Regions from separate parts of the Bradyrhizobium sp. 192 genome, predicted to be linked through region 2. Evidence: riboswitches for the same ligand, from Rfam matches in the RefSeq annotation. Region 2 holds a riboswitch; the other holds the start of a gene.

Region 1 (5,567 bases), 700 kb from region 2:
CCTCCTCCGCGCGCGCCGAAAGCGCCTCGGAGGCGGCCTCGAACAGTTGCGCAAGGCCCGAGAAGACATCGCGGAACAGGCCCGAGACGCGCAGCGTCACGTCGATGCGGGGACGGCCAAGCTCGGCCGGCGCGATGATGTCGTAGCCGGTGACGCGGCCGGAGGCGTGATCCCAGCGCGGCGCGAGGCCGGCCAGATGCAGCGCCATCGCAAATTCCTCGCCGGCCGTGCGCATCGTCGCCGAGCCCCAGAGATCGACCACGAGCCCCTTCGGCCAATCGCCATGATCCTGCAAGTGACGGCGCAGCAGCTCTTCCGCAAGCTTGATGCCCTGCGCATGCGCCGACGGCGTCGGCACGGCGCGCGGGTCGACGGCGAAGAGATTGCGTCCCGTCGGCAGCACGTCCTGACGGCCGCGATAGGGCGAGCCCGAAGGCCCCGGCGCAACGCGCTGCCCTGCGAGTGCGGCACATAGCGCATCCCGCTCCGCATCGCCGCAGGCGCCGCGGCCGAACACATGCAGGCCGTCGCCGTACTGGCTCTCCTTGAGATCGCAGACGAAGCGGTCGATACGCGGAATCGCTTCGGCCGGTGCGGCCGACGCATCGAGACCGAGATCGTCTTCAAGGCCCGCCGCGCGCGCCTCATCGCGGATCGCGCCAATCAGCCTCTGGCGGCGCGCGGGATCGAGACCATCAGCGGTCGAATATTCGTCGAGCAGGCGTTCGAGCCGCCGCAATCCCTCGGGCATGGCAGATTTCGCGAGCGTGGGCGGCAGATGACCGATGGTGACGGCCGCTAAGCGCCGCTTGGCCTGCGCGGCCTCGCCGGGATCGTTGACGATGAAGGGATAGATGACGGGCAGATCGCCGATCAGGGCTTCCGGCCAGCACGTGGAAGACAGCGCGACGGACTTGCCGGGCAGCCATTCCAGCGTGCCGTGTGCGCCCATGTGCACGACGACATCACAGGCCTGCTCTCGGAGCCAGAGATAGAACGCGACATAGCCGTGCCGCGGGGTGCGGGTGAGATCGTGATAGCCGCCATCGCGCGCGGCGGCATCGCCACGCTCCGGCTGGACCGCGATGATCGACCGGCCGCACGCGATAGCCGCGAAGTGGAACTCACCATTGCGGCAACACGGATCACTCTCCGGCGTACCCCAGGCTTGCGCGAGATCGTCCTGCAATGCTTGTGGCAGGCGCGCGAGCGCAACGCGATAGTCTGCGACGTTCCAGGTCAAGCCCTGCTTCAGCAGCGTCTCGCCAAGTGCGTGGACCGGCGTGACATCGTAGCCGGCCGCCGCCAGATCGGACACCAGGGCTTCGACCGAAGCCAGCGCATCGAGGCCGACGGCGTGCGCGATCTGGTGCGGTCGCCCCGGATAGTTCGAGAGCACGATCGCCAGCCTCTTGTCGGCAGCCGACGTCTCGGCGAGCCGTTGCCAGGCCGCGACACGGGCGGCGATGGCCTTCACGCGCTCTTCATCCGGCCCGTGCGCAAGATGCGAAAATTGCAGATCGGGATCGCGCTGCGCGGCCGATTTGAAACTCACCACGCCCGCGAACAGCCGGCCGTCGACCTCGGGCAGCACCACATGCATCGCGAGATCGCCGGGCGACAGGCCGCGCAAGGACTCCACCCAGTCTTCGCGCCGGGTCGACGAGAGCGCGACCTGGAACACGGGACATGACGCGGCGTCGAACGGCGTCGTACCATCGTCACCAAGGGCTGAGAACGCCGTCGCATTGACGATTGCGGCCGGAGGATTTTGCGCGAGATGCGCCCGCAACCAGTCGGCGACACCTGGAGCCTTCAACGAGGTGACGAACGCGCCGCAGGCATCAAATCCCTCCTCACGCAGCGCAGCAATCAGCGCATCGACCGGGCTGGTATCCGCGGCTGTGAGGTAGGAGCGATAGAATGTCACCAGCGCCCGCGCCTTGCCGTCACCGCCCACCGGCGCAGCAACGCCGCCGCGCGCCGGATCGTAAAAGCCCATCTCAGGCACGGTCGTCTCGCCGATGACGGGCCCTGCATAGAGGCCCGAGGCCAGCGCAAGCTGCGCAATCGCCGCTTGCGCAGCCACCGGGCCACCGGTGTCGCAGAGCACCTTCAGCCGGCGCAGCGTCGAGACCGGCAGCGTCGAATACGCATCGAGCCGCGTGTCGTCGCGGCCGTCGGCCGGCAGTACGGCCAGCACGATCTTGCGATCCTTGGCGAGCTGCTGCAGGACCGCAAGGCCATAGGACCAATAGGACTCGCCGCCGATCAGGCGAACCAGAATGCCGCGCGCCTGCGACAGCGTGCGCTCGATATAGGTGTCGACCGATAGCGGATGACGCAATTCCGCGAGATTAGCGAGCCGCAGCGTCGGCAGGCTGTCGCGGCCGCGCCGCCAACCGGCCGCGAACGCCGCAAGGTCGGAATCCGAATACGAGAGCACCACGAGATCGGCCGGGTCCTGGCCGATGTCCCTTGGCGTCGCGGTCTCCTCGAGACCGCGGCTCTCGCGGAAAACGACATGCATCAGATGCCAGATCCTGAAAGACCAAGTCCTGCCTTGATCGCGGCCTCGTCGATATCACCGTGCTCGCCGATCACCACCAGCTTCGACTGCCTGATGCCCGCCCCCCATGGCTTGTCGAACTGGTGGCGCACGCGCTCGCCGACCGCTTGCAACAGCAACCGCATCGGCTTGCCCGCAACCGCGATATAGCCCTTGGCGCGCAGCACGTTCTGCTCGCGCGCCAGACGCTGGACGGATGCGACCAGCGCATCGACGTCGGTCACCTCTGGAAGATCGATCACCACAGAGTTGAAATCATCATGCTCGTGCTCCTCCTCGCCGTCATGATGCGAGGGGCGCGCGGCGAGATCATTCTCTGCTGCAGCACCGAGGCCGAGGATGACACGCGCATCGATCGCGCCGTCGGTGATCGCCAGCATCGGCACACGTCGCGGCATCTCGGCGGTGATCGCCGCCTTGGCTGCTTCGATGCCGGCCGCCCCCGCAAGATCGGCCTTGGTCAGCAGCACGATATCCGCACAGGCGATCTGGTCCTCGAACACTTCCGACAGTGGCGTCTCGTGATCGAGACTTTCATCGGCCGCGCGCTGCGCTTCGACAGCAATCGGATCCGGCGCAAAGCGACCAGCGGCGACAGCCTCGGCATCGGCGAGCGCGATCACGCCGTCGACCGTGATGCGCGAGCGGATCTCCGGCCAGTCGAACGCCTTCAGCAACGGCTTGGGCAGCGCCAGGCCCGATGTCTCGATCAGGATGTGATCGGGCCGCACCGGCCGCGCCAGCAGTTTCTCCATGGTCGGAATGAAATCGTCGGCGACGGTGCAGCAGATGCAGCCATTCGCGAGCTCGATGATGTTCTCCTCCGGGCAGTTCGCGTCGGCGCAGGACTTCAGTATCTCGCCATCGACGCCCTCGCTGCCGAACTCGTTGACGAGCACCGCGAGCTTCTTTCCGTTGGCATTGCTGAGCAGATGCTGGATCAGCGTCGTCTTGCCAGAGCCGAGGAAACCGGTGACCACAGTCACCGGGACTTTTGCGAGCGAGCTCATTCGGCGGCCTCCGGCACGACGGCAACAGGGGGAATGCGGGCAAGCGACTGCTTGCGGAAGATTTCCGGTCGGCTGCGCCACGGCACGAGCCCGTCGGGAGCGGCGGCATAGGCCGCAGCGCCCGCGACCACGTCCTTCGCATTGGCGTCTGAGAGGCGGCCATAGACGTAAGACCACCGGCCCGGCGCGCTCAATGCGACCGAGCAGCCCTGATTGCAGGCCGACAAGCACTCGACGGGAACCACATGGACGCCCTCGGGCACGCCGGCCTCGAGGATCGCGCCATGCAGGCGCTTGCCGGGCGTGGTCTCGCCCTCGCCCAGCGTCTCGCCGGCGCGGCAGGTGATGCAAACGTGAAGTGTGACGGTCATCGCTCTTCCAGATTAAACGGCGGAGGCGATGAGGCACACGGACCATTCTTCCGAAGGCCCGCTTCCCCGTCGCGGAACACCCCGTCCGCCGGTCCAAAAATCGTCCGCGCTGGCAGGTCTCCCGGCTTGCGGAGCAGGGTTTCCCCTTCGATCCCCGCCTTCCCGATCCCAGGGGATCAGTGGCATCGGGCATCTCTCCGGTCACGGTCGCGGGGGCGGCTGCATTTTGGAGCCAAATCTTGCCGATTCGGACCCTATCGCATTCCCTCTTCGCCTGTCATAGGACAGGAACCAACACCGGGTCACCATTTGCCGGTGGCCGCCACTTGTCAAGCCGAAGGACCGGGACCGATGACGCCTGAACCGGATACGAAAACGGCCGAGGAAACCGACGCCCGCCACGCCACGAAAATGGCGAAGAAGAAGGCCGCCCGCGACAGGATCATGGCCACCAAGAGCGGCGAAAAGGGCCTCATCATCGTCCACACCGGCGCCGGCAAGGGCAAGTCGTCCTCGGCCTTCGGCATGATCGTTCGCTGCGTCGCCCATGGCTTTCCCTGCGCGGTCGTGCAGTTCATCAAGGGCGCTTGGGACACCGGCGAGCGGCGCCTGCTCACCGGCCATTTCGGCGACCTCTGCCAGTTCCACGCGATGGGTGAAGGTTTCACTTGGGAGACCCAGGACCGCACCCGTGACATCGCCGCCGCGCGCGCCGGCTGGGAAAAGGCCAAGGAACTGATCCGCGATGCGAGCTTGCGGATGGTCGTGCTCGACGAGATCAACATCGCGCTGCGCTACGATTATCTCGATATCGCCGAAGTGGTCGAATTCCTGACGACGCAGAAGCCTGAGATGACGCATGTCGTCCTCACCGGGCGTAACGCCAAGGACGAGCTGATCGAGATCGCCGATCTCGTCACCGAGATGACGCTGGTCAAGCACCCCTTCCGCTCCGGCATCAAGGCGCAGGCCGGCGTCGAGTTCTGAAGCCGATGAGATTGAATTCAAATGCTGCGCCGAGGGAAGCGTGCTCCCTCCCCCGCTTGCGGGGGAGGGCTGGGGAGAGGGTGTCTCCGCAATCGAGAACCCCCAAGAGGAGAAAGCCCTCACCCGGCGCGTCGCGCCGACCTCTCCCGCAAGCGGGAGAGGTGCACCAAGCGCGTAGCCGCTTGATTCAACTCAATCCCATTCCGCTTTAGAAGGCGACGATGGCACGCGCATTGATGATCCAGGGGGCCGGCTCGGACGTGGGCAAATCGCTCATCGTCGCCGGCCTTGCGCGGGCCTTCACGCGGCGCGGCCTGCGCGTGCTCCCCTTCAAGCCGCAGAACATGTCGAACAACGCAGCCGTCACTATCGACGGCGGCGAGATCGGCCGCGCCCAGGCGCTGCAGGCGCTTGCCGCCGGCGTCGAGCCGCACACCGACATGAATCCGGTGCTGCTGAAGCCCGAGACCGATGTCGGCGCACAGGTGATCGTCCAGGGCAAGCGCATCGCGACCGCGCGGGCACGCGACTACGCGGCGATGAAGCCGTCATTGATGGCCGCCGTGCTGGAGAGCTTTGAGCGGCTGAAGGCGCGAGCCGACCTCGTGCTGGTCGAGGGCGCCGGCAGCC
Region 2 (5,567 bases):
CCTGGCCAATGCGCAGGCCTACGAGGAGGAGCGTCGACGTGCCGAGGCGCTGGCTGAGATCGACCGCGCCAAGACGACGTTCTTCTCCAACATCAGCCACGAGTTCCGCACCCCGCTGACCCTGATGCTGGGACCGATCGAGGACGCGCTCAACGATACCTCGCTGACGTCGCTGCCTGAGGTGCAGCGCGAGCGGCTCGACGTTGCGCATCGCAATTCGCTCCGCCTGCTGCGGCTGGTGAACAGCCTGCTCGACTTCTCCCGCATCGAGGCGGGGCGGGTGCGGGCGAGCTTCGTTCCGACCGATCTTGCCGCGTTCACCGCCGAACTCGCCTCGAACTTCCGTTCGGCGACCGATCGGGCCGGCTTGCGCCTGATCATCGCCTGTCCGGCGCTGCCGCACGACGTCCATGTCGATCGCGAGATGTGGGAGAAGATCGTCCTCAACCTGATGTCCAACGCGTTCAAGTTCACCTTCGAGGGCGAGATCGCGGTCGAGATGGGCACCAGCGCCGACGGCAAGTCCGCCGAATTGCGCGTGCGTGACACCGGCACGGGGATTCCCCCGGACGAACTGCCGCATCTGTTCGAGCGCTTTCATCGCATCGAGGGAGCGAAGGGACGCACGTTCGAGGGCAGCGGTATCGGGCTCGCGCTGGTGCACGAGCTGATCAAGCAGCACGGCGGCGCCATCACGGTGGCGAGCGAATTCGGCCGCGGCAGCGCTTTCACTGTTACGATCCCGTTCGGATCGGCTCATCTGCCGGCAGAACGTGTTGCCGACCGCCTTGCGACGACGCTGACGACCGGAAGCGGAGTCGAAGCCTATGTCCAGGAGGCGCTGCGCTGGCTGCCGCAGGATGAGGGCGCCACGGATCTGCGCGGTGATCTCACGCTGGAGAGCACGAGCGAGACGCCGGACGCCTCCACACGTGGCAGCGGCGAGCGCATCATCCTTGCGGATGACAACACCGACCTGCGCAACTATGTCAAGCGTCTGCTCGAAGCCCAAGGCTACAGGGTGGAGGCCTTCGCCGACGGGCAGGGCGCGCTGGACGCCGCGAGGCACCATCGGCCCGACCTCATCCTGTCCGACGTCATGATGCCGCGCCTCGACGGCATCGGGCTGCTTGGCGCATTGCGCCGCGACGACAATCTGCGTGGATCGCCCGTCATCCTGTTGTCGGCGCGCGCCGGCGAAGAGGCCCGCGTCGAGGGGCTGGAGGCCGGCGCCGATGACTACGTCAACAAGCCGTTCTCGGCGCGCGAATTGTTGGCGCGGGTGCGCGCCAATTTGCAGCTGGCGCGCATTCGCAGGGATGCCGAGGAGATCCAGCGCCGCCAGGCCGCGCGACTGGAGGCTGTCGTCAGCACGGTGCCGACCGCGGTCTGGTTCACCCACGACCGCGAGGCGAAGCGGGTTTTCGGCAATGCCTATGGAGCGCGGCTATTGCGGGTCCGGCCCGATACCAACATGTCGCTGTCGGCGCCCGAGGGCGAACGTCCGGCCTGCCGCGTCCTTCGCAATCGCGTCCAGGTCGAGACGTCCGAACTGCCGCTGCAGCGCGCGGCCCGCGGCGAGGAAGTCGCAGGCGAGGAACTCGAACTCTGCTTCGAAGACGGCTCCTCGGTCACCGCGATCTTCCAGGCGTCTCCGATCGTCGACGCCGCCGGTGTGTTCCAGGGCGCCGTCTGCGCGGCCATCGACATCACCGAGCGCAAGCGGCAGGAGCGCCATCGCGAACTGCTGGTCAACGAGCTCAATCACCGCGTCAAGAACACGCTGACGACAGTGCAGTCGTTCGCGCTCCAGACCTTGCGCAACGCATCCAGCCTGGCGGAGGGGCGCAAGGCGTTCGATGCACGATTGATCGCCTTGTCGAAGGCACACGATGTGCTCGTCAGGGAAAATTGGGAGTCCGCGGAACTGAGAGAGGTCGTGACCGAGGCTCTCGCCGCGCATGCCGAGCCGGAGAGTGCGAGGCTCAATTTCGGCGGGCCCGATCTGCGCATGCGGCCTTCGGCTGCACTGGCCATCTCGATGGCGTTGCACGAGCTCGCGACCAACGCCGTCAAGCATGGTGCCCTGTCGAACGGTTCGGGAACCGTCGACCTCGCCTGGAAGGTCGACGATCGCTTCGAGCTGTGCTGGACCGAGCTGGGCGGTCCCGCCGTGGCCCCGCCGTCGCGGCGCGGGTTCGGCACCCGCCTGATTCAGCAGGGGCTGCCCCACGAATTCGGCGGCGCCGATGTCGATCTGCGCTTCGCGCCTGAAGGCGTCGTTTGCGTCATTCGCGCGCCGCTGCATGAAATCCGCGCCAGCCTGGGCGGATTCGATATCGCAACGATGGCTGTCGGGAGGCCCTCATGAAACCTGAAACCGATCTGGCTGGCCAGCGGGTCTTCGTCGTCGAAGACGAGTCGCTGGTGATGATGCTGCTCGAGGATTCCGTTGTCGATGCCGGTTGCGAGATCGCGGGCATGGCCTCGCGCGTCGATGACGCGCTCGAGAAGGCGGCTGCGCTCTCGTATGACGTTGCTGTCCTCGACGTCAATCTCAACGGGCGGCAGACTTTCGAGGTCGCGCGCTGTATCGCAGAACGCGGCATACCTTACGTGTTCGCCACCGGGTACGGTCCTGCGAGCCTGCTTGCGGACTTCCGCCACGTTCCGATCCTGCAGAAGCCGTTTCAGCAACAGGACCTGGAGACCGCGCTCCGCCAGGCTCTGGCGGCGCAGGGGGAGCGGAACGAACCCGCTCCCCCTGGCGAGCTTCCGGCCACGCAGAGCTGTTCCCTGGCGTAGCCGTCGATTGACTCGCCAAGGCGTTGGCCCCTAAATGACCGGTGACGGTTCTCCTCACGGAGATCAAAAGGGAATGTGGTGCGGGACGTCCCAACGCTAAGGATTTGTCTCAACGCCACGGCTGCCCCCGCAACTGTAAGCGGTGAATCTTTCGTCTCATGCCACTGGGAAACTCGGTCCTGGGAAGGCGACGCAAGGTAACGACCCGCGAGCCAGGAGACCTGCCGTCAGCCGTGGTCACACGCGAAGATGTCGGTCGGGGAGTACAGGCATCGGCTTCACCGGAGCAATCCATGGCTCTGCCGTGAAACCTCGTTCGCTGTGACGTGCCACTGACGTCATACCGAGGTTACAATTGTGTCCCGTGTCTTCTCTGCCGCCAGGCGCCTTGCCGCCGGCCTGCTCGCATCGGTTTCCTTCCATTCGTTCGATCTGTCTCCCGCCTTTGCCCAGCGGGTCCTGGCCGAGCAGCTGCCATCGATCGAGGTGACCCAGCCCTCCGATCAGAACCGCACGCGCGCGAGGGCAACCGGTGACGGCGAGGCGACGCGGCGCAAGACAATCGCGGATGTCGCGCCGCCAAGAAATGGCGCTGGCTCATCCGGCTCCGGCGGTGACGCTGCCGCCGGCAACGGCGGCATCGTCGGGGCCGCCACGACCGTCGTCACGGCCGCGGATATCGCGCATTCGCCATCGCAGACGCTTGCCGAGATCATCGCGACGCAAGTTCCCGGCGCCCAGATCACGACGTTCTACGGCGGCCCGATCGCTGCCAAGACCGGCGTGGACCTGCGCGGCTTCGGCGCCTTCGCCACCGCCAACACGCTGGTGCTGGTCAATGGCAGGCGGCTGAACGACGTCGACATGGCACAGGTGGACCTCTCCACCATCCCGCTCAATTCCATCGAGCGCATCGAGGTCACGCGTGGCAATTCCAGTGCGGTGCTCTACGGCGACAATGCGGTCGGCGGCGTGATCAACATCATCACCAAAAATGGCGTCGGCGGACCGCCCGTGAGCGCACGCATCGAGGCCGGCTTCGGCTCGTTCAACACCAGGCTCGGCAATGTCTCGACCTCGCTCAATTCCGGCCTGTGGTCGATCTCGTTCCATGGCAATACGGTCAGGACCGACGGCTATCGCGACAACAATCGCTATTCCCAGCAGAACGGCGTCGGCAGTCTCAACTACACGACGCCAGGCCTGACTGCGTTTCTCACCGTCACCGGTGACAATCAGGAGCTGCGACTGCCGGGCGGCCGCACGGTCGATCCCTCCATCGGCCTCGACGAGCTCAGGGCCAACCGGCGAGCTACCAGCACGCCGTTCAACTACGCCAACCAGCAGGGTTTCAGCGCGACTGCGGGCTTTACCAGGACCCTGGTCAACGGCGTCGATCTCATCGTCGATGGCGGCGTGCGTGACAAGAAGCAGCAGAGCGCGTTCTTCTCCAGCCCGGCGCCGGTTCCTGCCTTCTTCACGTCGACCTATGTTGGCTCCCATCTGACGAATTGGTCGATCACGCCGCGGCTCAGCGTGAAGAGCCTGCTGCTCGGCATGCCGTCGCAGCTCCTGACCGGCATCGACTATTACGATGCCAGCTTTGAGCAGAACCGCGGCGCCGGGCAGGGGCTCGCGGCCTGGCACAATTACGACCTCAGGCAGCAGACGGTCGCGGGTTATTTCCAGCACAATTTGGGGATAACGCCCACCACCGACGTCTCCTACGGCGCGCGGGTGCAGACCATCGGACTTGCGGCACGCGACAATTTCGATCCGGCCGCGCCGTTCAACGCCGACATCGGCGCGCTGCCGCTGACGAGCAGCGAGACCCAATATGCGCTGCATCTCGGGGCCGAGCATCGCCTCAATGACGTGGTCTCGCTGTTCGGCCGCGCCGCGCGCGCCTTCCGCACGCCCGACGTCGACGAGCGTCTGTCCTCGGGGCCGTCCTTCGACCCGCTGACCTTCGCTTCAATTCCGCAAACCTTCCAGCTCAAGACCCAGACCTCTCAGGACATCGAGGGCGGGCTGCGCATCAAGGGCGGCGGGTTGCAGCTGCAGAGCAGTGTTTATCTGATGGATCTCACCAACGAGGTCCATTTCAGCCCGGTCCTGTTCTACAACACCAATCTCGATCCGACCCGGCGCTACGGTTCGGAGACCAGCCTGTCCTACCGCGTCAACGACGCCCTGCTGCTGCGCTCCGGCGTGGCCTATACCCGTGCCGTCTTCCGCGAAGGCATCTGGGCCGGCAACGATGTGCCGCTGGTGTCGCGCTACACGGCGAGTGCGGGTGTCACCTGGAACATCTGGCAGGACTATGTGGTGCTCGATGCGACCGCGCGGTTCTGGAGCGAACGGCGCATGGACAACGACCAGGCCGGCACCCAGAAGCCGATCCCCGCCAACGGCACCATCGATCTCAAGCTCGGCGGCCGATATGAACGCTACTTCTGGTCCCTGAGCGTCAACAATGTGCTGAATGCGCTCTACTACGACTACGCCATCGCGAGCACCTTCACGGATGGCCGCTTCAGCGCCTATCCGCTGCCGGGCCGCACCTATCTGCTCAAGGCCGGTGCAACGTTCTGATTTACGTCAGGCTGTTACGCGCGCCCAAATGGACTAGACCTCAAAGAGAAGGAGATCACCCGTGCCTCAACACCATGGCTCATGGCATCCTGCCGTCTCGCGGCGATCGCTTCCGGATTCACCCGGTCGCGTCGCGCCTTGCGCCGATGTTCTGCTTTGCGCTGCTG

The links. A riboswitch is a leader RNA that binds a small molecule or an ion and turns the genes downstream of it on or off. The one in region 2 is predicted to bind cobalamin.
Region 1: linked by a shared signal. The riboswitch ahead of IVB24_RS17410 (DUF1636 domain-containing protein) and the one ahead of IVB24_RS20670 (TonB-dependent receptor) in region 2 are both predicted to bind cobalamin.

The regions. Positions count from the first base shown of each region.
Region 1 covers NZ_CP064690.1:3,837,753-3,843,319, reverse strand. The annotation lists gene cobN (cobaltochelatase subunit CobN) at 1-2,530, opposite strand, end outside; gene cobW (cobalamin biosynthesis protein CobW) at 2,530-3,579, opposite strand; gene IVB24_RS17410 (DUF1636 domain-containing protein) at 3,576-3,950, opposite strand; cobalamin riboswitch at 4,044-4,261, opposite strand; gene cobO (cob(I)yrinic acid a,c-diamide adenosyltransferase) at 4,302-4,937, shown strand; gene IVB24_RS17400 (cobyric acid synthase) at 5,159-5,567, shown strand, end outside.
Region 2 covers NZ_CP064690.1:4,536,124-4,541,690, forward strand. The annotation lists gene IVB24_RS20660 (ATP-binding protein) at 1-2,371, shown strand, start outside; gene IVB24_RS20665 (response regulator) at 2,368-2,805, shown strand; cobalamin riboswitch at 2,834-3,049, shown strand; gene IVB24_RS20670 (TonB-dependent receptor) at 3,163-5,400, shown strand; gene IVB24_RS20675 (hypothetical protein) at 5,475-5,567, shown strand, end outside.